DNA from 3 places in the Gracilibacillus sp. D59 genome. Region 2 is predicted to be linked to each of the others. Evidence: riboswitches for the same ligand, from Rfam matches in the RefSeq annotation. Region 2 holds a riboswitch; each other region holds the start of a gene.
The links. Region 2 has a riboswitch for S-adenosylmethionine ahead of ACTWP4_RS05245 (phosphoadenylyl-sulfate reductase). Riboswitches for the same ligand answer to the same signal wherever they lie in the genome.
Positions count from the first base shown of each region.

Region 1: linked by a shared signal. The riboswitch ahead of ACTWP4_RS06180 (aminotransferase class V-fold PLP-dependent enzyme) and the one ahead of ACTWP4_RS05245 (phosphoadenylyl-sulfate reductase) in region 2 are both predicted to bind S-adenosylmethionine.
Region 3: linked by a shared signal. The riboswitch ahead of ACTWP4_RS19815 (methionine ABC transporter ATP-binding protein) and the one ahead of ACTWP4_RS05245 (phosphoadenylyl-sulfate reductase) in region 2 are both predicted to bind S-adenosylmethionine.

Region 1 is NZ_JBQQCK010000002.1:659,036-666,142, forward strand. Features, by position in the region: gene ACTWP4_RS06175 (SGNH/GDSL hydrolase family protein) at 11-892, opposite strand; gene ACTWP4_RS06180 (aminotransferase class V-fold PLP-dependent enzyme) at 1,720-3,390, opposite strand; SAM riboswitch class I at 3,467-3,578, opposite strand; gene ACTWP4_RS06185 (Hsp20/alpha crystallin family protein) at 3,790-4,245, shown strand; gene cls (cardiolipin synthase) at 4,325-5,767, shown strand; gene ACTWP4_RS06195 (ABC-F family ATP-binding cassette domain-containing protein) at 6,148-7,107, shown strand, end outside.
Region 2 is NZ_JBQQCK010000002.1:423,562-430,668, reverse strand. Features, by position in the region: gene ACTWP4_RS05265 (lysophospholipid acyltransferase family protein) at 1-1,025, shown strand, start outside; gene ACTWP4_RS05260 (S-layer homology domain-containing protein) at 1,022-2,380, shown strand; gene ACTWP4_RS05255 (PH domain-containing protein) at 2,601-3,215, shown strand; gene ACTWP4_RS05250 (aldo/keto reductase family protein) at 3,533-4,477, shown strand; SAM riboswitch class I at 4,597-4,710, shown strand; gene ACTWP4_RS05245 (phosphoadenylyl-sulfate reductase) at 4,782-5,510, shown strand; gene ACTWP4_RS05240 (assimilatory sulfite reductase (NADPH) flavoprotein subunit) at 5,571-7,107, shown strand, end outside.
Region 3 is NZ_JBQQCK010000015.1:59,847-66,953, reverse strand. Features, by position in the region: gene ACTWP4_RS19835 (SLAP domain-containing protein) at 1-312, opposite strand, end outside; gene ACTWP4_RS19830 (methyl-accepting chemotaxis protein) at 406-2,127, shown strand; gene ACTWP4_RS19825 (MetQ/NlpA family ABC transporter substrate-binding protein) at 2,190-3,071, opposite strand; gene ACTWP4_RS19820 (methionine ABC transporter permease) at 3,194-3,862, opposite strand; gene ACTWP4_RS19815 (methionine ABC transporter ATP-binding protein) at 3,855-4,880, opposite strand; SAM riboswitch class I at 4,970-5,077, opposite strand; gene ACTWP4_RS19810 (DUF2334 domain-containing protein) at 5,398-7,101, shown strand.

The sequences.
Region 1 (7,107 bases), 240 kb from region 2:
TTGTCATCCTTTAATTTTGAACTTCTTGTAAACCATTCTCTAAATAAGTAATAACACGTTCTGCCATTAATTGGTACCCCTTGTGATTTGGGTGAAAATTATCATCAGAAAAGACCTTCTCTGTTTCATACTGATAGATGTCCTGCATCGGAATATAATGAACCTGTTCATACTGATTCGTAACTTGTAAGCTTTCATTATTCCAACGAGTCAAAATCTGATTTAATGCCTCAATATCACCAAAATACTTCTCAAAAGGGTTGAAAAAGCCTAACAGATAAATCTCTGCTTCTGGTTGAACACCAATAATGTGATCCATTATTTGTGATAACCGCTCACCGTAAGGCCCACGTCCTTCGATAAAAGGTTCTTCTCTCAGATTCATAAAATTATCCTTCATAATTTGCATAATATCATTTGCGCCAATTGTAATGAGTACCAGATCTGCTTTTTTTAAGGATTCATTAATCTCAGGATTTTTCTTTAACCTCTTTAATAAGTGATCTGTGCGATTTCCACGTTTACCAAAGTTATCAAATGTCACGTTTATGTTTTTTTCGTCCAACCGTTTATCTAAAATCCCAATATAGCCGCCATTGCCTGTTTCATCGCCAACTCCCTGGGTTAAGGAATCACCAATTGCGACAATGTGTGTATCCTTTTGAAAAAAGTTGAGTGCTTCCTTTACAGCGTTTCGCACGCTTTGTGTAATGGATTCTTGTTCGTTTTCTTCATTTGTTTCTTCTTCTGTCTCTTCAGTTACTTCTTCGCTAGGTTGAGAGGTAGAATCAGTTGTTTTTTCTTTATTATCTGATTGGAAAAACAATAGAAAAATAGCGATTCCAGCAACGAGGACAAATACTATAATAAAAATGAACACCTTTTTGCTCATCACCAACACCTACAATAAAAAGTCTCTTACTTGATTATACCCGTCTTTTGAATTTGATAACACAATAGAATATTTAAGGTACAACACATAAAACATAAACTGCGCAATAACTTTTCATGGACTTGCTTTCTCCCAATCTTTCTTGAAGGGAGTGCCATGGCAACGCTCCGGCAGAATACTGCGCTTTCCATGGGCACGGCTTCAGCTAACTTGGTAAAGAAGACCGCTTTACCAAGTGGATCTTCAGCTCGTGCTGTTCCCATAGGAGTCTCCGTATTCTGCCTCCACTAATAACATAATTCTATCTTTTTAAAGTGGGAGTACTCGGAAACTAATTCCCGTGTATTACCTCTTTCAAAAATCAGCACACTACGCAGAGCGGAGGCAAGATACGGAGACTCCTACGGGACCAGCACGTGTCCGAAGACCCCGCAAGAAAACGCCCTTTGTTTCTGAGGAGACTGAGGCCGTGCCCGTGGAAAGCGAGGTATCTTGCCGTAGCGTATGCTTGCACTCATCAAAAACTAAGATAGAAGGAAGCAATTTTAAATATTCATTACTTCGCAGTTTGTATCTAGTGCGTATAAGGACCGGGTGGGTTATCCTTATTTTTTTCTTATTAACATGTGTTAAAGGTTATGCAATTCTATGGATGAAAATGCTTGTTTTGTATAATGATATGTATTGTATCACAACAAAGAAATTATGGTAAATAGGAAAATGTGCTGTAAACACAGTAATAAGACCGCAAACCAATAACAAGGTCTGCGGTCTTATGTATATATATTTATCTTGGGGAGATAAATAACGATAGTCAGGGAGAAATGTTATTCTCCACGGCGTAAGCGATCTGCTTCCTGGAACGGACATTTATGTTCCACAACAATTTGTCCATTTGCTTCCGCCTTTTCTTTAGTTGTAGGGTCTGTTTGCTCTTTGGCAAACCAGACAATTTTTGCTTTATCAGTATAAGCATTTGCTGCTTCCTTACTGTCAGTGACGAATAAAATATCAATCTCACCTTCTGCAGCAGCTGCTGGAGTTATTTGATAACCTAATTTTTTCAGTTTACTTAGTGCTTCTGAACCTTCGATATCACCTGCTACTGCAATTGTTTTTGGACGAATTTCTCCATTTTCACGAGCAAGAGGAGACGAAAGTGCCCATGCAATTGCTTTTTCACTATCGGGTTTGACAGTTGGTTCACTGTTAGTTGCTTTCGCGATCGCTTGATCAAGGTCTGCAATAATATCATCTGCAGTTTCGATCCCGACAGACAAACGAATCAATTCCTCTTTAACACCGGAAGCTTTTAATTCTTCTTCATTCAACTGCTGGTGTGTAGTAGATGCAGGGTGAATAATTAATGATTTTGCATCTCCCACATTAGCCACATGGGACCATAAATGAACATTATCTATCACCTGACGACCAGATTCTTTTCCACCCTTTATACCAAAGACGATAATAAAGCCAAAATGGTTACACAAATATTTTTTTGCTAATTGGTGAGAAGGATGATGTTCAAGTCCTGGATAAGAAACCCATTCTACTTGTGGATGGTTTTCTAGGTAATTAGCAACGGCTTTTGTGTTTTCACCATGACGTTCAATGCGTAAATGCAACGTCTCTAGTCCTTGTAAGAAATAAAATGCATTTTGCGGACTTAATGATGGACCGATATCACGTAGTAGTTGCACACGTAATTTAATAGCGAATGCAGGTGGTCCAATATCAATTCCAAATCGTATACCATGATAAGTCTCATCTGGCTCAGTAAATCCAGGGAATCGTTCGCTATTCCAATTAAATCTACCACTATCTACGACAATTCCCCCAATCGAGGTACCATGACCACCAATCCATTTCGTTGCGGAGTGCACAACGATGTCAGCACCCCAGCTAATCGGTTTACATACATATGGAGTTGCGAAGGTATTATCAATAATTAATGGTACACCTTGTTCGTGAGCGATATCAGCAACAGCTTCAATATCAAACACATTTAGACTAGGATTTGTAATCACTTCACCAAAAACCGCTTTCGTTTTTGGGGTAATGGCAGCTCTGAAATTTTCTGGATCTGTTCCATCTACAAATTTCACATCAATACCATATTTCGGCAATGTTTTATTAAATAAATTGAAAGTACCACCATATAAGTTACTGTCGGCAATAATTTCATCACCGGCATTGGCGAGGTTTAAAATAGCTAATGTGATAGCAGATGCACCAGATGCAGTACCGACAGCAACTACTCCATCTTCTAATAAGGCAATGCGTTGTTCAAATGCGTCAACAGTTGGATTCATAATACGAGAATAAATATTACCCATTTCTGCTAAAGCAAATAAGTTTTGTGCGTGCTCGGTATCATTAAATACGTAAGAAGTTGTTTGATAGATCGGAACGGCACGAGCATTTGTTGCAGGGTCTACTTGTTGTCCACCGTGTAATAGATTTGTTTCACTACCTGGAAATTGGAACGAATTTGTCATTATGTACCCTCCTTAAAAATTAGAAAAACCTCTTCTTTACGAAAGTAAGAAGAGGTTGAAAATATTAGCTGTCCTCCTCTTATCTTTCAGGTAAAACCTGTAGGATTTAGCACCATTTCAATTTGATGTTCAAACTGATGGTTGCCGGGCTTCATAGGGCCTATTCCCTCTGCCTCTCTAAATAAGAGTTATTACATATTCAATTGAATAGTCCTTATTATAAGTTATATTCTGGAAACCGTCAATAAAAAATCAGAATATTAATAAAAATTAACTTCAGGATCATTTATAGCCTAAATGCATAAAATGAATTGGAGGATTTTAATCCCGTTTCTACCACTGTAGATACAGGATAAAGAAATTCCTTGTTGATGGAAGTCATTGAAAGGAGTGATTCAAATGCCACAAAAAGGCGGAATGCCAGAATGGGGAGAGGATTTGGTGAAAAAATTAGATGCCTTTCTTTATGAAAAACCAACACGAAATGTCATGGAAACGATTGATAGCTTTTTTGAACAAGCAAAAGTACCAAAACAAATCCCTGCTGATGTTGCAGAAACAGAGAAGGACTGGATCGTCCGTGTTGATTTACCAGGTATTAAAAAAGAACAAATACAACTGCGAATAGTAGGGAATCAAATTACAGTAATGGTCAATCACCAGGAGGAAACCGAACAGTATGATGATTCGTATCATTACTATCATAAGGAAAGAAGGCAGCATCGTAATCAGCGAACGATAACATTGCCATATGCTGTTGATAAACGAACAGCAAAAGCAAGCTTCCAAAATGGTGTGTTAGAAATTAGAGGTCCTAAAACCGAACAAGATAATGACTCAATCACGATCGACTAAGCTGATAGCGATTGCTATTAGCTTAGTCATAATTATGCTATATTAAGAGTATAGAGGTAGTCAGAAGGGAGGGGTTCGTATGGAATTTACGCAACTTATCATAAGTTTTATCTTAATTTTTAATATTCTTTTATCTTTAACCATTATCTTTTTAGAGCGTAAAAATCCCACTTCTACATGGGCATGGATTATGGTATTGACATTCATTCCGATTTTTGGATTTATTTTATATCTTATCTTTGGTAGAAAACTAAGTAACAAAACAATTTTCACTTGGGATACTAAAAGCAAATTAGGTGTCAAAACGGCAGTACAGCATCAATTGCGTGATATTGAAAATGGCGACTTCTTTGTCAAAGATCCTAGGATGTATCAATATAAGGATCTATTCTATTTGCATTTACGAAATAATGATGCGATCTTTTCACAGGATAATGATGTCAACGTATTTACGGATGGAAATCGAAAATTCAACTCTTTGTTAGAAGATATCGAAAATGCTACAGATCATATTCACCTATTGTATTATATAGTAAGGTCTGATCACCTCGGTACACGTTTAGCGGACGCTTTGATTAAAAAGGCAAAAGAAGGGGTTGAAGTTCGTTTTTTATATGACGATTTAGGATCCCGGACGTTAAGCAGGAAGATGGTTCGAAAAATGCGTCATGCCGGGGCAGAAGTCGAAGGATTTTTCCCACCGTTAATTCCGAAGGTCAATTTTAAAATTAACCACCGTAACCACCGCAAGCTTGTGATTATTGATGGGGAAATCGGCTATATCGGTGGTTTTAATATTGGAGATGAATATCTGGGGGAAGACAAGCGATTCGGTTATTGGCGTGATACCCATCTGCGCATCTCGGGTAGTGCTGTAGAACATTTGCAAACTCGATTTATCCTGGATTGGAACCAGGCGTCCCGCCATGATATTGAATATGATGAGCGTTATTATACACCTGTTCCCGCTGGGAATATCGGTATGCAAATTGTTTCAAGCGGTCCGGATTCTGAATGGGAACAGATAAAAAATGGCTACATTAAAATGATCATGTCAGCAAAAGATTATATCTTTATTCAAACACCTTATTTTATTCCGGATGAAAGTCTGTTAGATGCATTGAAGATTGCCTGTCTATCAGGAGTAGATGTCCGTATTATGATTCCGAATAAGCCAGACCATCCTTTTGTCTATTGGGCAACTTATTCGTATATCGGTGAAATGTTAAAAGCGGGGGCAACCGTTTATATTTATCAAAAAGGTTTCCTACATGCTAAAATGATAGTAGTAGATAGTAAAATAGCGTCAATAGGAACAGCAAATATTGATGTCCGCAGTTTTCGCTTGAACTTTGAAATAAATGCCTTTTTATATAATGAAACATTGGCAGAAATGCTGGTTGATGAATTCGAAAAAGATATGGAACATGTAACAACACTTACATATTCGTTATACCAACAACGTTCAGTATGGATTCGTTTCAAAGAGTCAATTTCAAGATTGATTTCACCGATTTTGTAGTAATTCAGTTGAACTAGGGAGACAGCCTTTTAAAGAAAAAAATAGTAAAAAAATATAAACTGCGAAGTAACGTGGGCTTCCAAGTAAATCTGGGCTGAGCGCGGACATTTGTTCCGCTATTTGTGACAAAAGTGCCATTTTTAGGGTGGTCGCGGACATCTATTCCGCTATTCATCGGAAATAGTGCTAATGGAGACTGAAATGAACCAAATAAGGGATTCAATGTCCGCTAACATGGAAAAACAGGTGATTTTCATTCAAATAACGCACTAAATGTCCGGTCAATAAATGTTAGCACCTAGATAAATTTTCATTACTTCGTAGTTGTTATCTTCTACGACTTAGCTGAAAGTTGAGGGGCACTAGAAAGGATAGATACAATGCGCATGATTAAAGTAGAGGATCTTGTCAAAACATATGGTGAAAAAGTATTGTTTGACGGGATTTCGTTATCGATTACAGACACCGATCGTATCGGTTTAATTGGTGTCAACGGTACGGGAAAATCCACCTTATTAAAAGTATTAGCAGGGATCGACCAAGCAGAAGCTGGCACCATTGATCATCCGAATGATTACCGGATAGAATACTTAGATCAGGACCCACAGCTAACAGATGGGGACACGGTGTTGAACCAGATATATTATGGTGATGCAAAGGTGATGGTCACCTTAAGACAATACGAATCAGCTGTATTAGCTTTGGAACAAGATCCTGAGAACGAAGCAATGCAAAATCAATTATTAAAAATGCAAGAAAAAATGGATCAGCTAGAAGCATGGGATGCCATGACCTTAGCCAAAACAATCTTAACGAAATTGGGTGTTCCATCGTTTGACAAAAAAACAGAGAATCTTTCTGGCGGACAGCGCAAACGCGTAGCAATTGCTAAAGCATTAATCCAGCCGGCAGATTTACTTATACTCGATGAGCCAACCAACCATCTTGATAACGATACAATCGAATGGCTCGAAGAATACTTGCCAACTTATCAAGGTGCAATTTTGCTCGTTACCCACGATCGCTATTTTCTCAATCGTATTACCAACCGTATTTTTGAGTTGGATAAGGGCAACTTATATACATATGAAGGCAATTATCAAACCTTTTTAGAACAACAAGCATTAAGAGAAGAACAGGAACTCCAGGCAGAACAAAAGCATAAAAATATTCTCAAAAAAGAAATTGCCTGGCTTAAAGCAGGAGTAAAAGCAAGAACAACAAAACAAAAAGCACGTATCGATCGTGTCGAGCAAATGAAGGAGAAAACTTTTGATACGACTAAACAGGATCTAGAGTTTCAAGTTGGTTCCACTCGCCTCGGTAAAAAAGTCATGGAA
Region 2 (7,107 bases):
TTAATCTATTTGTCGATGAACCAATCTCTTTTATCGCTGGTGAACCATTGTTTCGTAACCCTTTATTAAAAAAAATATTGGAATATACCGGCGCCATCCGCAAAACAAAATTCAAAAGTGATACAAGTACCATTCGCAATGTAATGAAAGCTAAAAAGCACAATCGAGTCATTGGCTTGTTTCCTGAAGGGAACCGCAACTGGGACGGGGTAACAGAACCGATTATTTATTCAACCGCTAAACTAGTGAAGCTTTTAAAAATTCCTGTTGTAGCAGTACAAATAAAAGGTGGCCACTTAACACATCCGAGATGGGGTGACGGTGACAGAAAAGGCACAATCGAAATTAGCTTACAAAAAATCTGGGATGGCGAGGATGTAACAGACTTATCCGTTTCAGCTATCCATCACCAGCTAAGCGAATCCTTACATCACGATGAAATGAACTGGCAAATGGACAAAGGTTATAGCTATCGCGGCAAAAATATTGCTCACTATTTAGAAAGGTTGCTATTCACCTGCCCTTCATGCCACAAAATCAGCCATATGCGTTCTGATCATGATACATTTCGATGTGACAACTGTGACTACCAAGTCCAATTTACCGAACAAGGATTTTTTCATTCCGATGATACCCTTTATTTTGATACACCTTACAAATGGAAACAGTGGCAACAACATCACCTTAATCAACTAGTTGCAACAGCAGACAACCTTCCTGAAATCGAGGATCAGATCGAGCTCTATCAGTCCCGTGGGCAACAGCCTTTCGAAAAAGTTATGAAAGGTACAATCCTATTAAAGCGGGAGCAAATCAGTATTAACGCTCGTAATGGTCGCAACCAATCGTTTCCTTTTGAACAGATGGAAGGAATCAACATTCATTTTCACCATAAGCTCGACTTCTTTATTGAAGACACGTTATATCGAGTGATTTTCACAAACCCAAGAGCATCTGCTTATATGTGGCTTCAATTGATTCAAAGATTAAAAGCAAGCACTGTTGTAAAGGAGCAATTATCATGACAGATACTTGGATTTTTGTAATGGAATTTATTTATATCTCCATTATTTTAGCTGCAGCTACTGTACTTAAAACACGAATTCCGTTTTTAAATAAGATCATTATTCCCACTTCCATGATTGCAGGTTTTCTCGGATTACTAGTTGGCACTGAATTTTTAGCTATCATACCTTTTAATCAAGATATGCTAGGTAATCTTGTCTATCACTTTATGGCGGTAGGATTTATCGCTCTTTCTCTCAAAGAACGGAACATGGAAAATAGTCCCGCCATTATGAATGCAGGAATGTTGATTGTCTCTGGTTATGTCATTCAAGGTATTGTTGGTTTCGGTCTATTTTTATTTTTAGTCCAGACTTTTTATCCAGACTTTTTCCCAGGGATTGGCCTTTTACTACCTCTTGGTTTTGGTCAAGGTCCCGGACAGGCATATTCAATTGGAACCCAATGGGAAGAACTAGGTGTAATGGGTGGCGGTAATCTTGGACTGACCATTGCCGGCATTGGCTTTATTTGGGCTACTGTAATTGGCATTATTATCATGAATCTATTAGCCAAAAGATTTTCCTTTCAATCTAAGGATAAGCCAATGAAAGAAAATACTAAATTGGTAGAAGAAATCGAGCCTGATGAAATTCCATTAGGAGATGCCATTGACAAACTAACGTTCCAAATTGCTTTAATAGGTACGATTTATTTTATAACATATCTTACCATCTATGGCGTAAACGACCTACTTCAACCAATTGGTGCATTTGGTGAAACATTAGGTCAGCTACTGATTGGTTTTCATTTTATTATCGGTAGCTTGTATGCCGTCCTTTTCCGGATTATTTTAAATAAACTAAAAGATAAAGGCATTAAACTCGAACACACACCGAATAATTATTTGTTACAGCGAATTGCCGGATTCTCATTTGATTATATGATCGCAGCTGCTATTACAGCAATTTCGATATATGCTTTACAAGATTACTTAATTCCAGTATTAATTATCACAACTGTTGGCGGACTAGTGACGATTCTGTTCTTTATATGGATTATTCCAAAAGTGTTCCCTGCTGATGCTTTACCAAACATCTTAGGCTTTTACGGGATGCAAACAGGAACCATTTCAACTGGAATGGCATTGGTCAAAGCGGTAGACCCAAAATTCAAATCCAACACAACAGATAATCTTGTAATGGGTAGTGGTACTGCTTTATTATTTGGCTTTCCTTTATTGTTAATCTTAAATATTCCAGTTGTTGGTTATGTGCAAGATCAACCAGTCATGTATCTTTATACGATGTTAGCTCTAGTCCTTTACTTTGCTGCATTATTATTCGGATTGTTATGGCGTGTCAGAAAAAGGTAACGTAGATCATTTATAGGCGCAAATTTTGATGATTTTATCAAAAAGGTTCATATTTCGTAGCTTATAATGTAGGATGGAAGGTAAAGTGAGACTTCCATGAATTTTCCATGTATTGATATAGAGTATTGTAGAAGATTGTTTACCTTGATAAAGTGATCAGTGGGGGTCTTACTGACGTGACGGTTAGCACCGTGATAAACAAATTAGGAGGTAATTTCCCATGTTTAAAAAATTAGCAAGTGATGCGTTAGGTTTAAGTGACATTGGAAAAATCATTGCTCCGGAGGACTTTGATAAGACAGAATCGGATGAATATGTTCTACATGAAGAAGGAGAGCGAATCCACTTTTTGATCAAATCAAAATCAGATGAATACTGCTTTACCAATCGTGCCTTAATACATCTTGATGGAGAAAAAGCATCTAGTAGTAAACGAAATATTTTTCGGTATGATTATTACCTATACCCTATTAAAAATGTATCGGTTGAAACAGCTGGTACGATCGACTTAGATTTGGAAATTAAATTTTCACTTGGAGGCCAGCCTATTTCTGTTGATATCGATAAAAAAGAAGGCGAAGCTATTGCAGATCTGTATAAATCCTTAGTAACCATTTCACATATCCAAGATGAGAACGAAAGAATGAAAGAATTCGCAAAAGATAGTCTGCAAGCCTCTCAATCTCTGTTTACCGATAATAGGTTCCATGAAGGCAATCTATCAACAGAATTCGAACAAGCAACTAAATTTGCCTTCGATTGGTTTAATTCCACCTATAATAACAACACAAGAAAAGACTTCAGCGAAATTTTTGACAAATATATTCAAAACTAGATCATACGTTTTAAATCGTATGGAAAGGTGCTTCTCCTTGGATATTAATATCCAAGGAAGAGGCGTTCTTATCCTAGGAACAGCAGTATTTCCAAGGAAGGCGGGTTCACACTTCCCAGGAGCATAATATTTGCCCTCTCAACAAAAACTACAACTGTTAATAATCCCCACTGTTTAGCACTTTCTAATGATAGTTTTACCGCCTAAAAGTATGTCGTGTACTCCAAATCGTGCCCCTTCTAAAAACAGATCATTCGCTTCTTTTCTATCATTCTTTTATAATAGTGTAAACGCTTAATAATAGGAGGTTGTATACAGTGCAATATCGTCAATTAGGAAAAACCGGTCTGAAAGTAAGCGAAATTAGTTTAGGTAGCTGGCTTACATATGGTGGCTATGTCGAGGAACGAAATGCCGAAGCTTCTATTGATAAAGCTTATGACCTCGGGATTAACTTTTTTGATACAGCAAATGTCTATATGCGTGGAGAAGCAGAAAAAATTGTAGGTAAAGCATTGAGAAAGTACCCACGCAGCTCCTATGTTCTTGCTACAAAGGTATTCGGAAAAATGGGTGATGGCCCTAATGATCAAGGTCTTTCCCGCAAACATATTATGGAGCAGTGCGATGCCAGTTTGCAGCGGTTAGGACTCGATTACGTCGATATTTATTATTGCCACCGTTACCATCCGGATACACCATTAGAGGAAACGTTGCGTGCATTGGATGACCTTGTACGTCAAGGAAAAGTGTTATACATCGGTGTCAGTGAATGGACAGCCGAGCAAATGACAGAAGCCGTTCACCTTGCTGACAAAAAGTTGTTAGATCGCATTGTTGTCAACCAGCCAAATTACAGTATGCTTCAACGCTATATCGAGAAAGAAGTCATCCCTGTCAGCGAGAAGCACGGCATTGGACAGGTTGTCTTCTCCCCTCTTGCCCAAGGTGTACTTACAGGAAAATATAAAAAAGGAGAAGCCATTCCTGAAGATAGTCGTGCTGCTCAAAAAAACTTGGACTTATCACGTGTGTTGACAGAGGAAAACTTAGAACGTGTCGACGCATTAAAAGGGATTGCTGCTAACGAAAACTTGTCATTAGCGCAATTAGCAATCGCCTGGATCTTACGTCAAGACAATGTATCTAGTGCCCTTATTGGTGCAAGTAAACCCGAACAAATTGAAGAAAATGCTAAAGCCTCTGGCGTCACTCTCTCTAAAGAAACCATTGCGAAAGTGGAAGATATATTACAACAGTAATAATGCCCATACCGAGTAACAAACCTAGTTACTTGGTATTATTTTTTACATTTTTTACAAAAAACCATTGACTTTTCCATTCTATATGTATACTATGGTAGTAACCGAACATAATGGAATTCTTATCCAGAGAGGTGGAGGGGCAGGCCCTGTGAATCCTCGGCAACAGGTTAGTTAGAGTAACACTGTGCCAAATCCTGCGGGACAGCATAAGCTGTACCGAAAGATAAGAAGGAATGATAACACATTGCTTACCTTCTTATCAAACTGATAGGAAGGTTTTTTAATGAGGAGGAAGCAACAAATGCTGACTTATGAAAATTTTTATGACAGCCCGTTGAACAAGGAGACTCCTGACCAACAAGACCCAACTAAAGGAGCTTTGAAAATCCTAGAATGGGCTTATCAAACGTATGGTAAATCTTTAGTCTATGCTTGTAGTTTCGGAGCAGAAAGTATGGTTTTAATTGACCTGATTGCATCTGTCCAACCAGATGCGAGATTAGTATTTTTAGACACTGGCTTGCACTTTCAAGAAACATATGACCTAATTGATGAAGTCAAGGAACGTTATCCTTCATTAGATATCGTCATGCAGCAGCCTTCCCTCACTGTTGATGAACAACGAGAACAATATGGATCAGCATTATGGAGCAGAGATCCTGATCAATGCTGTTATATTAGAAAAGTAAAACCATTAGAAGATGCACTCAGTGGAGCAACGGCCTGGATTTCGGGATTAAGAAGAGCACAATCTCCAACAAGAGCCAACACCAACTTTATTAACAAGGATGACCGTTTCCAATCGATTAAAATTTGTCCATTAATTTATTGGTCATGGGATGATGTTTGGGAATATATTGAGCAACAGCAATTACCTTATAACAAGCTGCATGATCAAAACTATCCCAGCATTGGTTGTATTCCGTGTACGACGAAAGCTTCAGATGCTAATGACGAACGTTCAGGAAGATGGGCAAACTTTCAAAAAACGGAATGCGGATTACACGCTACCCCACAATCAACAAAGTAATCATTTTTTTATTGTCAAACACAAGTAAATCTATCGGAATAATTAAAAGAGGTGAATACGTTGACATTACAAGTGGTAAACAGTCCGTTTGATGAAAAGCAGACGGAAATATTAAATCAAATTTTACCAACATTGACAGATGCACAAAAAAATTGGCTTGCTGGTTATTTAGCCGCTTCCCAATCATCGCAAAACATTACAACAACTGAACCAGCAGCACCAGAAAAATTAGCAACCCGAACCGTAACTATTTTATACGGATCCGAGACAGGAAATAGTCAGGAACTGGCGGAACAACTTTCCAAGCAACTAAAGGATTTACAGAGAGACGTAACCATTTCAAGCATGGATGATTTCAAGCCTAAAAAACTAAAAGAAGTAGAGGATTTACTTATTATCACAGCGACCCATGGTGAAGGTGATCCACCTGACAATGCCATTCAATTTCATGAATTCTTACACAGTCGAAAAGCACCAAAACTTGAAAATGTTAACTTTTCCGTTTTGTCACTTGGTGATGAGTCCTATGAACACTTCTGTCAAACCGGTAAGGATTTTGATAAACGTTTGGAAGAATTGGGTGCTACCAGAATACACCCTCGTATTGACTGTGACGTTGATTATGAAGAGCTTGCTGAAGAATGGATAACAGAGGTACTTGCCATTTTGAAAAAAGATGCTGGAAATACTGCGAATACATCAGTCACCAGTCCAACTCCTGCAGAACAGCCAATTTATTCTAAGAGCAATCCTTATACCGCAGAAGTATTAGATAATATTATTCTGAGCGGCAAAGGATCTAATAAAGAAACAAGGCATATTGAAATCTCATTGGAGGGATCTAATCTCAGTTATGAACCTGGAGATTGTTTAGCTATTTATCCGAAAAATGATCCTGCCTTAGTCCAAGCGATTATCGAAGAACTTAAATGGAATCCAGAACAAACGATACCAATTAATAAACAAGGTGAAATTCGATCTGTCCAGGAAGCGTTAACTTCCATATTCGAAATCACGCGGCTAACAAAAGGCTTACTGGAAAAGGCAACCACTTATTTCGATAATAAAAAACTCCATGAATTAGTAACTGATGCTGACAAAGTAAAAGCATATATCGATGGTCGAGACCTATTAGATTTGATTATCGACTATCCGCCAAAACAACTGGATCCAACATCAATTATGCACGTATTAAGAAAAATACCGGCCAGACAATACTCGATTTCCAGCAGCTATCAAGCAAATCCTGATGAGGTTCATTTAACGCTGGCAACTGTAAGATATCATACACATGGTCGTGATCGAAGTGGCGTATGCACAGGAGAAATTGCTGATAGAATTAAACCAGGTGATCAGATCAATGCCTATGTACACAAAAATCCGAACTTCAAATTTCCATTTGATGAAGAAACACCAGTCATCATGATTGGACCCGGAACTGGTGTAGCTCCGTTTAGAGGCTATATCGAAGAACGCGAAGAACTTGAATTAAAAGGAAAAACATGGCTCTTCTTTGGTGACCAGCATTTCCGCACTGACTTTTTGTATCAAGTTGATTGGCAAAATTGGTTAAAGCAAGGATACTTAGCCAAAATGG
Region 3 (7,107 bases), on a different contig from region 2:
AAAGGTCCAGGGCATGGTTGTTTTGGCTGGCAGGTGGAGCCTTCTTTCTTGTACTTGCTGGCTTGCTATTAAGTTATTTTCTTGAAAAAGTTGGATGTTGATGTTGGTCAGGTCTGCTTTTTCTGATTGGAAGTTATGGATTAATGTTGTAATGAGTAAATCATTGCGATGATTTACCGCACTTCTAATCGGAACAAAAGAGGCACCATCGTCAGCATCTTTTTTTGTTTGTTCAAAAACCTCTTCTATTTTCTTACGATCTTGTGGACTGATCGTTTTGTTCCACGCCTCTTCAAAATATAGCTTTTGCATGTATACAGCTCCTTTAATAAAATCTGCCAAAATTTATTTATAATTAATAATGAGTCGATTTTTGTCGATATAATGAAAAAGGAGATGATAAAGATGAAAAAATTTTTCGAAAATCAGAAACTATCGACAAAACTGTATGCGATTGTAACTTTAGCAGTTGTAGTAATTGTAGCTAGTAGTGCCTTATTTATTAATACTATTCTATCAGTAAGTGATAACTTAGAACAACAACTTTACGATGATCTGTATCAACCTACATTTTATTTGTTGAATGCTGACCGGGATTTATATCAGGCAGACCAGGCTCTTGTTACTTCGATTTTGAATGAAGCAAGTCAAGAGGAACAAAGAGCAACTTTTGAAGAAAATGTTCAGCAAGTAGAAGAAAGAATGCAAGTGGCAGAAGAAATTCTGCGGAACGATGACCAGATTGACCAATCGTTTGTAGATGAGCATCTGGAAAACTTCCATAGTGGATTCAATAAATGGAAGGATATGACGGAATCTGTTTTGCAAGAAAGTGATACTACTATGCTCAACAACCTTTTGGATAATATGAGATCAGAATTTGATAATACACGTAACCAAATAGATTTGCTACAACAGGAAATAGATGAAACCTCAAAGGAAATATTGGAAGAAATTGAAACAACAACCCACTATATTGTTATTTTTTCTGTGGTAATCATGGTTATATTTATTATTATATTATTTGTGTTAAGCTTTTTCCTTATCCGTCAAATTACGAAGCCAATTTCTCAGCTCGTTGATGCCAATGAGCAAGTGGCCGGTGGTAACTTGGATATCGATTTACTTGACGATAATCGCAAAGATGAAATCGGTAGTCTGGCAAAAAGTACGAACCAAATGATTAATGAATTAAAAAGTATGGTACGTTATATTCAGGAGATATCAGTAGAAGTAAACGGACAGAGCAAAAAATTATCGCAAGCATCTGATGAAGTGAATGTGGGGTCCCAACAAATTGCAACAACAATGGAGGAGATGTCAACTGGGGCTGAACAACAGGCAAGTGCTTCTAGCGATATTTCAGCATCCATGGAAGCGCTCCACGGAAAAATTGAGACATCTTCAGAGGAAGGAAATGCCTTGCAAATAGCTTCCAATGAAGTATTGGAATTGTCAACAGAGAGCGGTACAAAGTTAAATGACTCTGTAGTACAAATGCAAGAGATTACAACAATGATGCAAACGTCAGTTTCTAAAGTGAAAAGTCTGGAACAACAATCTAATAAAATCTCTACGTTAATTGATGTTATCCAAGATATTGCAGAACAAACGAACTTATTAGCATTAAATGCAGCAATTGAAGCAGCTCGTGCGGGTGATTCTGGAAAAGGATTTGCTGTAGTAGCGGATGAAGTAAGAAAGTTAGCAGAACAAGTAAGTAGCTCTGTTACAGAAATAACAGATATAATCGGTGGATTGCAGTCAGAAACAAAGGATGTTGCGGGTGTGTTAGAAGGAGGTTATTCCACTGTTGAATCGGGAAATCAACAGATTCAGGAAAGTCAACAAAGTTTCCAGACGATTCAAACACAGATGACAGATATGATAGATAGAATCAATAACATTAGTACGAATCTTAAGGATATCCAATCATCAAGTGAAAAAGTTAGTAATGCAAGTACAGATATTGCTTCAACATCTGAAGAAGTAGCGGCTGGTATTGAGGAAAGCTCCGCAACCGCAGAAGAACAATCGGCATCGATGCAGGAAATTACCAACAACGCCAATCAACTCGAAAAATTGTCACAAGATTTAAATCAGCTTATTGGTAGGTTTAAAATATAAATAGGAAAGTGAAGAGGAAGATACAAAAAAGCACCTGGTTAGCCAGGTGCTTTCCGCTTTGCTTATTCAGATACAGGTACTACTGCACCTTCATATTCCTCTTCAATAAATGTTTGGATTTCTTCAGAACGTAATACTTCTACTAATGTGTGAAGAGCTTCGTTATCTTTATCTTCAGCACGTGCTGCAATCACGTTCACGTATGGTGATTTAGAATCTTCTAATATTAATGCATCTTCAGTTGGTACTAGACCTGCTTCGATTGCATAGTTAGTATTGATTGCAACTAATGCATCTGTTTCACGCTCATAGAATTCAGGAAGGAAGCCTGCGTCGATATCAGTATCAAATTCTAGGTTTAATGGGTTTTCCACTATGTCTTTGACAGTTGCATCAACGGCTTCAACATCTTCAGCAATTTTAATAAGTCCTTCTCTTTCAAGCAGTGAAAGAACACGACCATGGTCAGCAACAGAGTTACTCATGATGACAACTGTTCCTTCTTTGATATCATCAATACTTTTAATATTTTGAGAATAGATTCCCATCGGTTCGATGTGAATACCACCGATGTTTACAAAATCAAAACCTTTTTCTGCCATCTGTGACTCTAAATAAGGAATGTGTTGGAAATAGTTTGCATCAAGAGTTCCGCTTGCCAAGTCTTCATTTGGGAATACATACTCTTGGTATATTTCAATTTTAAGTTCAATTCCTTTTTCTTTTAAAATCGGTTTTGCTTTTTCAAGTACTTCAGCGTGTGGTGTACTTGTAGCTCCAACAACAAGTTCTGTTACTTCCTTTTCCTCATTACCTTGTTCAGTTTCCTCTGTTTCTCCAGCGTTGTTACTGTCAGCAGCTTTATCCTCCTCATTTGCTGTTCCACAAGCAGCTAACGCGAATAAAAGTAATGTAGCAAATAATAATGTAAGTAATTTTTTCACAATAGATCATCCCTTCTTAATTTTTTATATTTAGCACGGTGCTAATCGTCCGTAAAACCCCACAAGTAAATCAAAGAAGCTAAGTGGGGATAACGGATGCTAACACCCTGATAAGTCTCACTTTATCTTTTATCTATCGATTTGGATAGTAAATCCCCAATAATTTGAAAAATAAACACAATAATAATAATTAAAATCGTACAAGCTAACACGACATCAAAATTCCAGCGTTGGAAACCTTGTAAGTATGCTAAGTTTCCAAGCCCACCTGCACCAATAACACCAGCCATTGCCGTATAACCTATTAAAGCAATTGCTGTTACTGTTAAACCAGAAATAAGAGCGGGCATCGACTCGGGTAACAATACTTTCAAAATAATCGTATGTGTTTTGGCACCCATTGATTTGGCTGCTTCGATAACCCCTTTATCAACTTCCTTCAAGCCAATTTCAACCAGACGGGCATAGAATGGTGCAGCTCCGACTATTAATGCTGGTAATGCAGCTTTCCATCCTCTGATCGTTCCGATTAAGAAATCGGTAAAAGGAAAGAGTAATAGAATCAATATGATAAAAGGAATGGCACGAAATACGTTTACGATCGTTGCTGTAATGAAATTAATAAAGCGATTTTGCCATAAGTTCCCTGAATCTGTTAGAAATAATAATAATCCAAGTAAAATACCAAAAATTAAAGTACCGAGTATCGCAATGCTCGTCATATAAAATGTTTCTTGCGTGGCTAACCACAAATCCTCCAGTATTACATTAGGGAATAATTCCTTAAGCATGCTTTAACACCTCAACTTCTACACCGGTGTTTTTCATAAATTCGATAGTTTCCTTTAAGATTTCTTTTTCACCGTTAATTTCAATAAATAACGTACCGTAAGCACCTTCCTGTGTAGGTGCAATAGAACCTTGCAGTATATTAACCTCTACATTAAATGTTTTGGCTACCTCACTGATAAGCGCTCGCTTAGCACTGTTTCCAATAAAGTGCAGTTTTATTACTTCACTGTCTTCCCGATCATTAATAAACTCTGTCAATTTTTCCTTATCATGTTCTAAAGGATTAAGCTGCTGTACAAAGCGCTTGGTTGTCTTGGATTGTGGTTTGACGAAAACATTCAGAACATCGCCTGTTTCTACCACTTTTCCATTTTCCATCACGGCAACGCGATGACAAATCTTCTGGATGACATGCATTTCATGTGTAATCAAAATGATGGTCAGCCCTAATTTGTTATTAATAGAAACCAGCAAATCTAAAATATCATCAGTTGTTTCGGGATCAAGTGCAGAAGTTGCTTCATCGCACAATAATACTTCAGGGTCATTCGCCAATGCTCTCGCTATTCCGACACGCTGCTTTTGACCACCACTTAATTGTGAAGGATAAGCATTTTCTTTACCAGAAAGGCCAACGAGATTGATTAATTCCAACACTTTTTCTTTTCGTTTTGTCTTTGATACACCAGCAATTTCCAATGGGAAAGCGATATTTTCAAAAACAGTTCTAGACCATAATAAGTTAAAATGTTGAAAAATCATGCCAATTTTTTGACGCTTTTTTCGTAACTGATGCCCAGCCATTTTCGTGATGTCTTTATCATGGATAACCACAGAACCATCTGTTGGTTCCTCTAATCTGTTGATCAAACGGACAAATGTACTTTTACCAGCACCACTATATCCAATTACACCGAAAATTTCGCCTTTTTCTATATTAAGTGAGACATTATCGACAGCTTGAACTTCTTGCTTTTTTGTTTGATACAGTTTCGACAAATTTTGAATTCGAATCATTCTTTCACACTCCTTCCTTTATTGTGCCGCAAACACAACAAAAAATCCTTTCTGTATTAAGAGGACAGAAAGGATGGTTATTAAATGTCCTCTCATCTTTCAAAGCATAAAAGCTTTGATGGATTTAGCACCTATCAGCTTTAACTGACGGTTGCCGGGTTTCATAGGGCCATTCCCTCCACCACTCTTGATAAGAGCTACCGTATTTAATTGATAAACATCATAATAGCATCACGTGGAAGAATCGTCAATTCTTTTTGAAAAAGTAAAACTATTCAGAAAATTAAAGAACAAAACTTTAATAGATTTACAAAATCTGTCCCGAATGTTTCCTGATCAAAAATTGTAAACCGATTGAACAGAACAAGAGGTAGGTGCGGAACCCATAATTTCCGCATCGTATGTTTAATTACTGCGTTTTTTGCCAAAAAAATATAAAAATATTAATAAAACCCTTGTGTTCTTTATATATTTATTATATGTTCTTTATAACAAACGTTTTAGGAGGGAGAGTAAAATGATTAAGCGATCAAACGGGCAAATGTGTAGTAAAATCATTTTTCTAGGTATCATTATTATTTTGTTGTCAAACCCACTATATGTACAAAGTTCAACTGCAGATAATATAAATGTACTGGTCATTTACTCTTCAGAAGATGGAGAAGTTGATGAGCATCAACGGTTACTAGATCTTCTCATCGGACATTTCACATCATCTATAACTTTTCTCTCTAGCACTGAAGTAGAGGCAAACGATTTGTCAGGAGTAACCCATCTTATATATTACGGTCAAGTGTCTGAAAAATTATCGTCTACTTTAATTGATTCATTACATTCATATAAAGGTCCAATATTGGGGATTGGTCATAATGTCGAACAAATTACTAGCCATTTCTCATATATTGACACAACAGAAAGCAAAATAGTAAATGATGTAGTAATCAAACGAGATACAACGAACACGGTCAAGTTAGATTCACATCCAATAATGGAAATTTCAACAGATAATGATGATGTAGAATCCTTAGTTGAATCAGTCCATGAAGATGTTCATTACCCGTTACTTATAAAGAATAAGGATACGTATTACTATGCCACACCTAACCTATTTCCACCCGTATCCAATTTCTTGGCAGATGAATTACATACATTTTTTGATAGCTTGCATAAGCCATCAACATCTGCACTACTGAGATTAGAGGATGTTCATCCGAGAACAGATCACGAGGAACTAGAGGCGATCGCTAACTTTTTAACTGATAAAAATATTCCTTATATGGTATCTGTTACTCCGGTATATGTGAATCAACAGACGGAAGAAGAATATCATTTGTGGGAAGCACCAAACTTGGTGGAAACATTGAAAGACATGCAGAAGAGTGGAGCGAGTATTGTGCTACACGGTTATACAGATCAATATCAAGATGGCCAAACAGGGGATGGATTTGAGTTTTGGGATGTGGATAAAAATATGCCGGTGATGGAGGAACCGGGAAGCAGAGAATTAATAGAAATAGAAAAACAATCCCTATCAGAGGTAGAAAATAGAAATGAATCAGCCTATATTGAGGAACGTATTAAAAAAGGAATAAAAGAACTCGTGGAATATGATATTTATCCAATTGCATTTGAAGCACCACATTATGCAGTGAGTCAAAATGGCTATCAGGTGATTTCGAAATTTTTCTCTACTTATGTAGGGCAAGTACAGTTAACGGATGAAGATTGGAGGATAATGACTGAATCACCCTATATTACTACCCCGGACTTTTTAAATGGAATGAAGCTTGTACCCGAAACAATTCGCTATATACGTTATGATGACCCAACTTCCATACAAGATATAAAAAAACGTATTGACGAATTTACGATTGTTCGTGATGGGATAATTGGTGGTTTTTATCATCCATTTTTAGGATTAGAAGGTCTAAAGGATTTAGTGCGCGAGATGGAGGAGATTCCTAATCTTGAGTGGATTGACCTTAGTGAAATGGAGCATAAAGTAAAAGTCGATCAAGAGATGTATACTATTAAAAATGGAAATGTAATTACTCCAGATATAGAAGAAAAGACTAAAAAAGAGAAAAGTAGTTTGTTTGAGAATTATCTAAATCAAGTATCAAGTACAAATATATTGTGGGTTTCAATTGGGGCAGGCTTCATACTAATTCTAGTCCTTATAAATTATCTTTTGTTAGGAAGAACCGAAAAAAATCTTTAAGAAGTA